DNA from 3 places in the Sulfitobacter sp. CB2047 genome. Region 2 is predicted to be linked to each of the others. Evidence: riboswitches for the same ligand, from Rfam matches in the RefSeq annotation. Region 2 holds a riboswitch; each other region holds the start of a gene.

What was found. Region 2 has a riboswitch for cobalamin ahead of IV89_RS03690 (energy-coupling factor ABC transporter permease). Riboswitches for the same ligand answer to the same signal wherever they lie in the genome.
Region 1: linked by a shared signal. The riboswitch ahead of bluB (5,6-dimethylbenzimidazole synthase) and the one ahead of IV89_RS03690 (energy-coupling factor ABC transporter permease) in region 2 are both predicted to bind cobalamin.
Region 3: linked by a shared signal. The riboswitch ahead of IV89_RS11375 (ABC transporter substrate-binding protein) and the one ahead of IV89_RS03690 (energy-coupling factor ABC transporter permease) in region 2 are both predicted to bind cobalamin.

What each region holds. Positions count from the first base shown of each region.
Region 1 is NZ_CP072613.1:2,700,530-2,704,632, forward strand. It holds gene IV89_RS13275 (hypothetical protein) at 1-9, opposite strand, end outside; tRNA gene IV89_RS13280 (tRNA-Thr) at 94-168, shown strand; gene IV89_RS13285 (hypothetical protein) at 357-1,355, opposite strand; gene bluB (5,6-dimethylbenzimidazole synthase) at 1,594-2,274, opposite strand; cobalamin riboswitch at 2,324-2,502, opposite strand; gene IV89_RS13295 (hypothetical protein) at 2,539-3,300, opposite strand; gene IV89_RS13300 (BCCT family transporter) at 3,667-4,103, shown strand, end outside.
Region 2 is NZ_CP072613.1:785,868-789,970, forward strand. It holds gene IV89_RS03675 (heavy metal translocating P-type ATPase) at 1-204, shown strand, start outside; gene cueR (Cu(I)-responsive transcriptional regulator) at 225-611, shown strand; gene cobF (precorrin-6A synthase (deacetylating)) at 621-1,373, opposite strand; gene IV89_RS03690 (energy-coupling factor ABC transporter permease) at 1,435-2,118, opposite strand; cobalamin riboswitch at 2,190-2,406, opposite strand; gene cobA (uroporphyrinogen-III C-methyltransferase) at 2,433-3,149, opposite strand; gene IV89_RS03700 (cobyrinate a,c-diamide synthase) at 3,146-4,103, opposite strand, start outside.
Region 3 is NZ_CP072613.1:2,288,669-2,292,771, forward strand. It holds gene IV89_RS11365 (SDR family oxidoreductase) at 1-902, shown strand, start outside; tRNA gene IV89_RS11370 (tRNA-Glu) at 1,087-1,161, shown strand; cobalamin riboswitch at 1,284-1,483, shown strand; gene IV89_RS11375 (ABC transporter substrate-binding protein) at 1,627-2,643, shown strand; gene IV89_RS11380 (iron ABC transporter permease) at 2,664-3,692, shown strand; gene IV89_RS11385 (ABC transporter ATP-binding protein) at 3,689-4,103, shown strand, end outside.

The DNA of each region.
Region 1 (4,103 bases), 1.4 Mb from region 2:
CTTTGACATGTCGATTGTCTAGCGCAGCGGACCGATATGGTCCAGATTACGCTTGCACCATATTGCGAATGGGTCTAATCACCCGCCCACAGTGCTGGAGTAGCTCAGTGGTAGAGCGCGTCATTGGTAATGACGAGGTCGGGAGTTCAATCCTCCCCTTCAGCACCAGATCCCCCCTTTAAACATATCGCTTTGCCCTGATGCCTTATTTATCTGGCGTTGCGGTTTTGGCATGTGCCATGGATGCGCCTGAAGTCGTCGCAGCGCACCCTGCCCCGAAACATCCCGAATCACGATGGCATAAGAAAACCCCGACCGCTTGCGCCGCCGGGGTTTTGATTTTCACGTGAAGCAATTTAGCCGCGATATGTCAGACCGGCAAACAGACGGCCCTGATCGCGGTGGCGGCCCCCGTGGACCGACCCTGCGACAGATGCCACACCGGCAATCAGCGACGCGGCGGCCAGCACAAAGGCGGTCAGGATACCGGCGTTACGCGCGGTTTGCGCAGCCTCAACCGCTGCTTCTTTCGCCTCTGCTGCGGCCTGTTCAGCCTCGGCCTTGGCAGCGGCTACAGCGTCTTCGACTTCCTGACGTGCTTCCTGCGCTTGGGTCACGATCTGGTCCACACGCTCTTTCGCCTGAGCCTGGGTCAGATCGGTGCGTGCGGCAACAGCGCCGGCAAGATAGGTCCGGTCTTCCTCGCTCACCTCACCCGTGCGGTAGATATTGGCAACGATGCTGGCGGTCTGCTCTGCCAGTTGCTCGGGATCGGCTGTCAACGGGTCGACCTGATTGGGGCGCAAAAGCTGGTTCGACAGGTAATCTGTCGGATCATTCTTGGCCTCATCCGGGATTGCAGCACCCGCCGCATCGGCCAGCCCGGAGGCAGCACCTCCCACGGCAGAGCCCGCAGCTTCGACGACCGTACCAGCCGCTTTGCCTGCACCCGCTGCGACGTTGCCCGCGGTATTGGCTGCAAAGCTCAGCGCGCTTGATAGCATCACGGCGGTGATCACAGACCCGAGGCCCCAAACAACCAGACCGTTGATCCCGTCACGAGCAGTGACTTCATCATCCGTAGCGCTTTCGACGCGGCGGCGCATGCGGCCCGCGATATAACCACCGGCCAGATAGGAGGCGACCAGCGTGATCACCATCCACAGCGCGGTCAGCACCAGTTCAAGCGTCGATGAATTGTCGGTTCCGTCCAGCGTGATCGACGACAGGCCAAGTGCCGCGCCGAAGGTGGTCAGCAAGAGGCCGATCGCCACAGCGACAACAGTGCCCGCGAAAATTGCGGGCCAGTCGACATAGGATCCATCGGCAGTTTTTTCAGTAAGTGTCGTGTTCATGTAAATGCCTCCCCGGCGTTTGATTACGCCAAGCCGACCAGCGACAGCACCGCCATAACCACGACCACAAGACCAACGAGATAAATGATACCGCCCATTTTGAATACTTCCTCTTTGCGTGCCAGACGCGGGATGCACTGGCTTCACAAAGGCAACGTCAGGGAACCGGCATAGTTCCGCTGACCGCGCAAAATACCCGCATTGCGGGAGATGACAACGTGAGCGGGACGGGCAGTGACTAAGGGTCGCCCTGCCACGTACCATCAAAGATCATCTCGTCCACGGGGAGCCGTTTGCTCCAGCCTTTCACCTCAAGTTCGGGCGTCTGGTAAAGCTCGTCCACGTGGCCCAGACAGAGGTAACCGACGATCTCTATCCGGTCGGGGATATTCAGCAGGTCACGCAGATCGGCATCGCGGAACACGCTGACCCAGCCCATCCCGATGCCCTCGGCGCGGGCGGCAAGCCAGAGGTTCTGGATCGCGCAGACGGTGCTGTAAAGATCCATGCTTTGATTATGGGTGCGCCCCAGCACGACCTTACCGCCACGGCTGCGGTCACAGGTCACGCAGATATTGACCGGTGCCTTGCGGATGCCTTCGAGCTTCAGCGACCTGTAGGTTGTCTGGCGGTCGCCCTCGAACATCTGGGCGGCTTCCTCGTTGGCGCGGTTGAAGGCTTGCCAGACCTGATCGCGTGCGGCCTGATCGCGGATGACGATGAAATTCCACGGCTGTGACAACCCGACTGACGGTGCGTGATGCGCGGCGGTCAGTATGCGGTGCAACACATCCTCGGCCAGTGGATCGGGCAAAAACTGATCGCGTACATCGCGGCGGGTAAAGATCGCCTTGTAGACGGCGTCGCGTTCAGCATCTGAAAAAGGCGCGGCGGGTGCCAGCGCAGAGGGTATCGGCATTGTTCAGTCCCCAACAATACGTTTAAGCGCCAATCCCGCTGTCCATGCGGGGCAAGCTGTACTGTCTGGCCGGTCTTCTGACTTAGGGTCGTCTGGTCCGCGCGCCTTCCCGGAATAGTCCAGTGGCCTATGCGCAAACCATCCCCATTACAGCGTTGGGCACGTGCCGGAGTTTCACCAGCTTCCCGATTCTTCCGCGAGGCGGACACCAGACCCGGCCATTGGGCCACGGCTGTCCGCCCGGAACAAGCCCTAACGCGGGGATCAGCCGCGTTTGGTTGCGAAAATCTTCTTCATTACGGCGTCGAACTCGTTCCACGAGATGACGGCCTTGTTGCCCGCATAGCCGTGATAATAGGACCGCCCGTTAGAGGTCGGGAAACCGGCCCAGATACGTGCGAGGTTTTCCATAAAGCGGTGGCGGCTGATCTTACCCTTCTTGAAGGAGTTAAACCCCGCATCGACCAAAAGGATATCGGCCAGCCCGTCCTGAACCGCCGAGGTAAAGCGGTCATTCTTGCTCAGGCCCGCCTGTCGCACCAGACTGCGCAGCGTGGATGGAATGAACTGGTATCGACCGATGGCATGCGGTTGGCCCGGCGTGCGGTCGATCCAGCGGTAGATCTCGCCGATGGTCATTTGCGTCGGACGCTGTGGCGGCAGCCGTTTGGCTCCGTATTGCACGGCGTCATAGCCCTTTGGGCCCGCCTCGGCCCAAGCGATGAGGCTTTTGAGGTCCGCGGCCGTGCTGACCCCGCTGAGCTCTTGGAAAGACCGGCTGCGGCTGCTCACGGTTTTGGACCGGACCTGCGCTTTGGGCTGGATCTTGTGGCGCAGCTTGATCTGACCCTGCCCTGCGGATTGCATGACGTTGAACGAGATGTCGCTTTGCATGGCAGAGCGCGCACCGGACAGGCTGAACCCTTCGGCGCTGACAGTGGTAGCGGCCAGAAGTGCCGCGGTTGCGATAATTGGTAGTGTGCAAGTAACTTTCATATCATCCCCCATGATGAAAAAATTTGTCATGGGACCATGGTGACCGCAGACGCCCGCGCTTTCATTTGCGCAAGCAGGTGGGTCGGGGCCATGGACGGATAGGCCGGCATATCTTTTGGGATAGGGCGCTATCCCGCGGTGCGGTTGCCCCCTCCGTTCAGACGGGCGTGGGCAGTGTGGCACGCGGAACCGCCCCGGTGTTTCACCCGAATCCAAAGAGGGGATTCGCGGTAAACCACGGAAAAAACGCATAGCCCGCGACCCGCAAACGGGGCGTCAAGCCCGCATCCGGGGGCTAAGCCATGATATTCATTTACTTAATTCCCGCGCAGCGGTGGTCGTTTTGTCGGAGTTGCGCTATGATTAGTCGCAAATACATAAAATGGAGAGCATCTAATGACAGATGAAACGTCGCCGGGTATCCCGACACCCGACGGGGCCGCTGCCGTAATCGACACGGATTACGAGATCGGCCAAGACAACAAAGAAGGCAGCGTGGGGCCCTTCGGCTTCGACATTCACAACCCGGTCTTCGCGATCTCGGGTGTGTGTATTGTTGCCTTTGTATTCTATACACTCGCGCTGCCCGAACAGTCTGGCGCGCTGTTCACATGGCTGTTCTCGTCGGTGACAAAGGGCTTTGACTGGTTCTTTATCTCTGCCGGCAACATCTTTGTGCTGTTCTGCCTGTTCCTGATCGTCACGCCTTTGGGCCGTGTGCGTCTTGGCGGGGCCGAAGCAAGCCCCGACTACACCTACCTTGGATGGTTCTCGATGCTGTTCGCGGCGGGCATGGGCATCGGTCTGATGTTCTATGGCGTCTCTGAACCGCT
Region 2 (4,103 bases):
ACCATGCGCAATATTCGCCAGAACCTCTTCTGGGCCTTTGGCTATAACGCGCTGCTGATCCCCGTTGCCGCCGGTGTGCTCTATCCGCTGTTCGGCGTGCTGCTGTCGCCCGTGCTTGCCGCCGCCGCCATGGCATTGTCGAGCGTCTTTGTCCTGTTCAACGCCCTGCGCCTGCGGTGGATCGCCGCCGCAGCAACCGCCTAATTCAACGAAAGGAGACGTCTATGAACATCGGTGACGTGTCGAAAAGCGCAGGTCTGCCTGCCAAGACCATCCGCTACTACGAAGACATCGGTCTGATCACGCCTGCGCGTGACACCAACGGGTATCGCAGCTTTTGCGACAGCGACGTGCACAAGCTGACGTTTCTGGGCCGTGCGCGGGCTTTGGGCTTCACGATCGAGAATTGCCGCGACCTGCTGGCGCTTTGGGATGATCAGGATCGCGCCAGCGCCGATGTCCGTGCCATCGCCCAGCAACATTTGGCGCAGATCGAAAGCAAGATCGCGGACCTGCAAGATATTCGTCAGACCTTGACCCATCTGGTGCATGAATGCGCTGGCGATGACCGCCCCGATTGCCCGATTTTGCAACGGCTTGAAAAGCTGTAGCGCGCGTGTCTACCGGCGCAGCAGGTAAATATCCATGATCCAGCCATGGGCGGCGCGGGCCTCTGCCCGTGTTGCGATGATGCGGTCGCAGACCTGATCCAGCGGGCCTGCGATGCGACGCTCGTTCGGCATGCCGGCATAGGCGGTCCACCAGATGTGCACGTCGCTGTGCTGCCGCAACACCTCGAAGGCGCAGGTGCCGTCCAGCATGACGGCAATCGTATCCACACCCTGCGGCCAGCCATGATCGCGCAGCTGCCGGCCGGTGGTGATCGTGACGGGATTGCCGATGGTGTTCAGCGGGATCGCATGGCCCGCCGTCAGTACCTGAAGAGAGGTGATCCCCGGCACGATATCGACGGTGAGTGTGACGACCTTTTGCAACCGCTCCGCAATGCGCAGGGTGCTGTCATACAGCGACGGATCCCCCCATACGAGGAAACCGACACGGCCGCCTTGGGGCAGGGTGCGCTGCATCTCGGCCAGCCAGACCTGTGCAATGGCATCATGCCAATCGTGGACGCCCGCGTGATAATCAGGGTTGGCGGCGTCGCGTTTGGGCAGGGTGAATTCGTGAATTTCAGGCCCGTCCGACCGCAGCACCTGGGCGCAAATCTCGTGCCGCAGGCCAGCCAGATCATCCTTGCCCGCGCCCTTGGACGGAATCAGGATCACATCGCAGGCATTCAACGCGTCGATGGCTTGTAATGTCAGGTGTTTGGGATTGCCGGACCCGATGCCGATCAGTGAAAGCGTAAACATCTTGAGGCTCCGGCAGGGGGTGACGCGGCCCGCAGAGTAGGGGGCCGCGTCGGGTCTTGGATTATTCAGCGGCAGTCTGTGTCAGACGTTTGGTGAACAGCGCGCTGCCCGCGAAATCACGCAGGGTTTTCGCGGCGGCGAGCACGGCCAGATCCACCAGCGGCTCGATCAGGATGACCATCATATAGGCCCCGCCAAAGCTGGCCACAGCGGCGATGTTGCTGGCGGCAAAGCCCTGACCGTAGATGGCCCAGAAGGCGACCCAGCCCACAACGCCCGCCTGAAACGCGGTCGACAGCTTGAGCGCTTGAACATAGGTCAGATCAACATAGGCGGTGTTGGGCGCGATGATGCGTTTGGCCAGCGCCGAGACCATGAACAAAGGCACCAGCAGCGTGGTGACGTTCATCGTGTATTGCGGCAGGTCGATGGGGGCAAAGAACACGCCCTGCGCCAGCAGACCAAGCGCAAGACCCGCAGCCGCAGGGGCCACGCCGAACAGCAGGAACAGGGTCGACCCGAGGATCAGGTGCACTTCGCTCACGCCCACGGGGAAATGCGGGAAGACCTGAAAAAAGACAAAGGTCAGCGCGGTGGCCACCATGGCCCCGCCCGCAAAAGGCACGACGCCTTTCTCACGGACAGAGTCCATTGCGGTTTTCGCGGTATAGGCCGCAGCACCGGCGGCGGTGCCATAGGACAGGACCAGCTTGGCGCCGGTCACGACTTCGGGTTCGATATGCATATTCAGGTCTCCTTACCGTCTTCCCCGACGGCATAATGTGAAAGCCGCCCCGGGGGGCAGCCAGTTGGATCGGGGATCATCCCCATGACGGCAGGTCTCCTGACTTTGTGCGTCCATGCGTGCCGCGCCTTCCCAGGCGGTGTGGCCCAGTGGCAATGCGGGTTGCTCTTCACTTACAGGTGCGGGGGCAGTTCCGGATTTGGCACCTTTGCTTTGGCACCGCACCGTATTCCCTTTTCACCCCGATTGCCCGAAGGCGCACGGGGAACCGTCCGGAATAGGTGGTCATTTTCGGGCAGGTTTTGTCAAGTCATCTATTCGGTCAACGGCCCGTAAAGGATCAGCGCAGGCGCTGACGTTGCGGGATCCAGCGGCAGATGGGCAAGGCTTTCCACGGTGTGGCGGCTCAGCTTTTGATCGGGGGTCGATACCGCCTCTGCCAGCAGGGCTGGGGTCGAGGGGGGCAAGCCCGCCTCGATCAGCCGCGCGGCGAAACCCGCAAAGGTGCGCCGCCCCATGTAGACGACCGTGGTCGCCGTAGGGTCGGCCAGCGCCGCCATGTTGAGATCTTCGGGCAAGGCACCCGATTCGCCGTGGCCGGTGATGAATTGCACCCGCCGTGCGGTCAGCCGCCGGGTCAGCGGGATCATCGCCGCCGCCGCCGCCGAAGACGCCGCCGTCACACCGGGGATGATCTCGAAGGCAACGCCTGCGGCTTTCAGCGCGGTCAGCTCTTCTTCAAGCCGGCCAAACACGCCCGCGTCCCCGCTTTTGAGCCGCACCACCCGCGCGCCGGTCAATGCGTGTTCGACCAGCAAACGGCTCACGTGATCCTGCTTCGGAGACAGCCGTCCGGCGCGTTTGCCGACCCCGATCAGATCCGCCTCGGGTGAGACATGTTCAAGGATCGGACCCGCCGACAGATCGTCGAACAGCACGACTTCGGCCTCTTGCAACCGCTTTACCGCCTTCACGGTCAGCAGCTCGGGATCACCCGGACCGGAGGAGACGAAAGAGACAAAACCGCTCATGACGCCCCCGCGATCAGGTGAAAGAAGGTGCCCGTCGCATGGCCGCGGCGCGAGCCTGTCTCGGGCACTTCGGCCCCATTGGCATCGACCACCCGCGCCAGCGGCGTGTCTGGTTGCGACAGGATGGTAGAATAGTGGAATTCATGCCCGCGCAACCGCGCGCCCGCGTCATAGCCGGGGCCGGGTTCGTTCAGCGTGGCAAGCCGGTAGCCCAGATGCATCTTGCGCTTCTCATAGCTGGTTTCCAGCCCCAGCAGCCCCGCCATCTGGTGCCGCACGCCTTCCTTGTCGACCAACCCGGCCCCCATCGCCATATACCCCCCGCATTCCCCATGCACCGGGCGCGTCGTGGCGAATTGTTGCAGGCTGTCGCGGAACTGCGCGGCAGCGGCAAGGCGTCCGGCATGCAGCTCGGGATAGCCGCCGGGCAGCCAGCAGATGTCGGCGCTGTCGTCCGGTGCCTCATCCGCCAGCGGCGAGAAGGGCAACACCTGCGCACCCGCGGCGATCCAGTGGTCCAGCAAATGCGGATAGATGAACGAAAACGCGGCGTCTTTGGCCAAAGCGATCCGTTGACCGGGGGGCGGGGGCAGCACATCTGGCCCGTCGGGAATGCTGCGCCCTTGGGCGGCAGAGACGATCAGATCAAGGTCGATATGCTGCGCGATGAAATCACCTGCCGCATCCAGCAGCTTCATCAGCTCGGGCTGCTCCTCGGCCTGCACCAGACCCAAGTGGCGTTCCGGCAGCGTGACCGATCCCTGTCGGGGCAGCGCGCCCAGAACGGGGATGCCGACCTGCTCCATCCCCAGACGCAGCAGGGCCTCGTGACGGGGGCTGGCGACCTTGTTCAGCACCACACCCGCGACATGCACATCTGGGCGCATCGTCTTGAACCCAAGGGCGGTGGCCGCAGCCGATTGCGCCTGACCCGATACATCCAGCAGCAACACC
Region 3 (4,103 bases), 1.5 Mb from region 2:
TTGGATCGCTCAAGGGGAAAACATATCTCATCACCGGCACGACCGCCGGTGCGGGCTTTCAGGCCACGCGCATGCTGCTGTCCAAGGGGGCAAAAGTCGTCATGCTGAACCGCAACGCCGACAAATCCATCGCAGCGGTCAAAACGCTCAAGGACGCGTTCGGTCCTAACGCCGAGGTGAGCTTTGTGCGGATGGATCTGTCTGATCTGGCCAGCGTGCGCGCCGCGGCGGAGGAGGTGAAACGCACTGTTCCCCGGATTGACGCGCTGATCTGCAACGCTGCCATCGCGCAGGTGCCGACACAGCAACTGACCGTTGACGGGTTCGAAAGCCAGCTTGGCACCAACCACTATGGACACTTCCTGCTGTGCGGGATGCTGTTTGATCGCATTCAGGAAAGTGCGGGCCGGATCGTTGTGGTGTCCAGCCTCGGGTACAACATGGGGATCAAGACGATCCAGTTCGACGATATGAACTGGGACAAGAATTATAGCGCCAACGCGGTCTACAGCCAAAGCAAGCTGGCGCAGATGATGTTCGCCTATGAGCTTCAGGACCGGCTGAAAGCCACCGACAGCCGCGTTGAGGTATACGTCTGTCACCCCGGCGCGTCGGCGACCTCGCTGATCAGCACAAGCGGCGGGCTTTTCACAAGGGTCACCTGGTGGATGATGAGCAAGACGCCAATGGTGCAATCCGCCGAAAAAGGCGCGTATCCCGAGGTTATGTGCGCGACCGAAGACGGGTTGGCACAGCGGGCGCTTTATGGCCCGACCGGATGGCTGCAAACCGGAGGGCCCGTTGGCAAAGGCACGCTGAACCCCCATGCCTACGACAAACCCGTGATGGAGAAACTCTGGACCGTCTCCGAAAAAGCGACGGGTTTTCACTGGGAAATCTAAGGGAAACGCGCGCCCGCATCCCGCGCGCGGCGCGCGTTTCACGCGACGATCCCCTCTCGCCATTCGCCCCTTGAAACACGGCACCAAGATCTGTGATTTTTTTGCCGTATTTCCCCGCTTTCTCATGCGGCTTGCACTTGCGCCCGCCGATGGCTTTGCCTAAAGAAGCGCTCACAAGTTAAGTGGCCCGTTCGTCTATCGGTTAGGACGTCAGGTTTTCAACCTGAAAAGAGGGGTTCGACTCCCCTACGGGCTGCCACTTGGTTTTCCATCCGTTTGTTATTTGCCTCTCGCCCGTTCTGCGGAACTGTGGCCTGCGTTATTTGCCTTTGCCCCGCGATGACGACCGCAAAAACGCAACTTGACGGGTGGGCGGACAACTGTCATCGAAACCGGGTCGGTTTCCTTCGGGAAATAATAGGGAATTCGCCATCCGCGCTTTGGTGTGGATGAACCGGAACTGCCCCCGCAACTGTAGACGGTGAGCTACCTCCATCATGCCACTGGGCCTCAAGGTCCGGGAAGGCGGGGACAGCCGCGATCCGTCAGTCAGGAGACCTGCCGACACTGAACCTGAAACACCGGGCGGGGTTGCTCGGGAGAGGATGATGATGGGACCGGATCTTACCACACGCGCAGACCAAAATGCGCCCGCGCGCCGTTTGGCTGGCCCCTTCTCTTTCTATTCAAAGACCCCGGCATCGGACCAACCGGAGCCCTTGATATGAAACCAGTTTTTTCCAGCCTGACCCTGATTGCGAGCCTTGCGGGCAGCACCGCGCTTGGCGCAGAGACAGACTATCCGCTGACCATCGACAACTGCGGCCACACGCTCAGCTTTGACGCGGCACCCCAGACCACCGTGACCATCGGACAATCCACGACAGAGATCCTGTATCTGCTGGGCCAGCAGGACCGGATCGCGGGAACCTCTGTCTGGTTCAGCCCCGTTTTGCCAGAGTTCAAAGAGACAAACGATGCGATTGAACGGCTGGCGGATAACGACCCCAGCTTTGAAAGCGTTTTGGGCAAACGCCCCGATCTGGTCACCGTGATGTATGAATGGCACGTCGGCCCCGAAGGTATGGTCGGCACCCGCGACAGCTTTCACGAGGTGGGCGTGCCGACCTATGTGATGCCCACCGATTGCGCGGCCAAGGATAACTCTGTCGGCGCGGACGGCACGCGATCTGAACTGTTCACGACCCAGCAGCTGTATACCAGCATCGAAGAGCTCGCCCGTATCTACAACGCGCAAGACGCCGGTGCCACGCTGCTGGCAGACCTGCAATCGCGCGAGGCAAAGGCGGTCGAGAAAGCCAAATCGCTGAACCTGCCCCAAGGCACCTCGGCGCTGTTCTGGTTCTCGTCCTCCGAGATGGCGGCGGACCCTTATGTGGCAGGTCAACAGGGTGTGCCCGCCTATATGATGGACAAGCTTGGCGTTGAAAACGTCGTGACCTCGGCCGAGGAATGGCCGCTGGTCGGATGGGAGACTCTGGCGAAATCCGACCCGACCTTCATCGTGCTCGCCAAAATGGACCGTCGCCGCTTCCCTGCGGATGACATCGAGAAAAAGCGCACCTTCCTGATGAACGACCCCGTCGCCCGCGAGATGACCGCGGTGAAAGAGGGCCGCATCATCACCATGGACGCCCATGCGATGGACCCGACCGTGCGTGCGATCTATGCGCTGGAAACGATGGCTGACGCGCTGTCCGGTTTCGATCTGGCCGAATGACCGCAATCGACCGCTCTGTGATGCGCAGGCCGCAGTGGCACTGGTGGGTGATCATCCCGCCGGTGCTGCTGGCCGCACTGCTGTTTGGTGCGGCCATCGGCGAGGTCTCTATCCCGCCGCTGGTGGTGCTGAAGGTGCTGGCCAACAAGGCGCTGAACGCGGGCTATGCGGTCGACAAAATTGACGAAGGCATCGTGTGGAACTACCGCATGGCGCGGGCCGTGGTGGCGATGTGCTGTGGCGCCGGTCTGGCGCTGTCGGGCGTCGTGTTGCAAGCACTGCTGCGCAATGCGCTGGCGGATCCCTATCTGCTGGGCATCTCTGCGGGGGCGTCCACGGGCGCTGTTGCGGTGACCATCCTCGGGCTGGGGGGTGGTGCCATCTCGCTGTCTATCGGTGCGTTCAGCGGGGCGCTGGTGGCTTTCGCTTTTGTCGCCTTGCTGGCGCAGGCGGCAGGGGGCGGTGTGGGCCTGCGGGCCGCGGGCGTGATCGTGCTGGCCGGTATCGCGGGCAGCCAGATGTTCAACGCCCTGACCGCGCTGATGATCACGAAATCGGCCAATGCCGAACAGGCCCGTGCTATCATGTTCTGGCTTTTGGGGAATATGTCGGGCGTGCGCTGGCCCGATGTACTGAGCGCCCTGCCCGCGGCGATGATCGGTCTGCTGGCCTGTCTGTGGCACGCCCGCGCGCTGGATGCCTTTACCTTCGGCAGCGACAGCGCCGCGTCCTTGGGCATTCCGGTGCGCCGCGTGCAGCTGCTGCTGATCGGCACGGCGGCGCTGGTCACGGCGGTGATGGTGTCGGTGGTGGGGGCGATCGGCTTTGTCGGGCTGGTGATTCCCCATGCCATGCGCATCGTCGTAGGGCATCGTCACGCGATCCTTGTGCCAGCTTCCGCACTGGCGGGGGCGGTGTTTCTGGTCTTTGCCGATGTGGTTTCGCGAGTGATTGTACCGGGCCAAGTGCTGCCCATCGGCGTGGTGACCGCTTTGGTCGGCGCGCCCGTCTTTGCACTGATCCTGATTGGCAAAAGGACGTCGCCATGATTCTGTCCTGTCACGAACTGGGCTGGCGGGTGCGCAACCGCGCCATCGTCAACGACGTGTCCCTGTCCTTGCGGCCGGGCGAAAAGCTGGGGCTGATCGGGCCGAACGGGTCGGGCAAATCCACGTTGCTGCATATGCTTGCCGGTATTCAGAAACCCTCGCGCGGGCGGGTCGAGCTGGACGGCGCACCGCTGGCAAAGATGCGCCAGCGCGATATCGCACAGCGGCTGGCGCTGGTCGAACAACACGCCGATACCGCAGATCGCATCACCGTGCGCCATGCCGTTGAACTGGGCCGCACCCCATGGCTGTCCGCCCTGCGCGGGTGGAGCGCAGGGGACGACGCCATCGTCACGCAGGCGCTGGCGGATGTGGATCTGTCGGGCTTTGGCGACCGCCACTGGCACACGC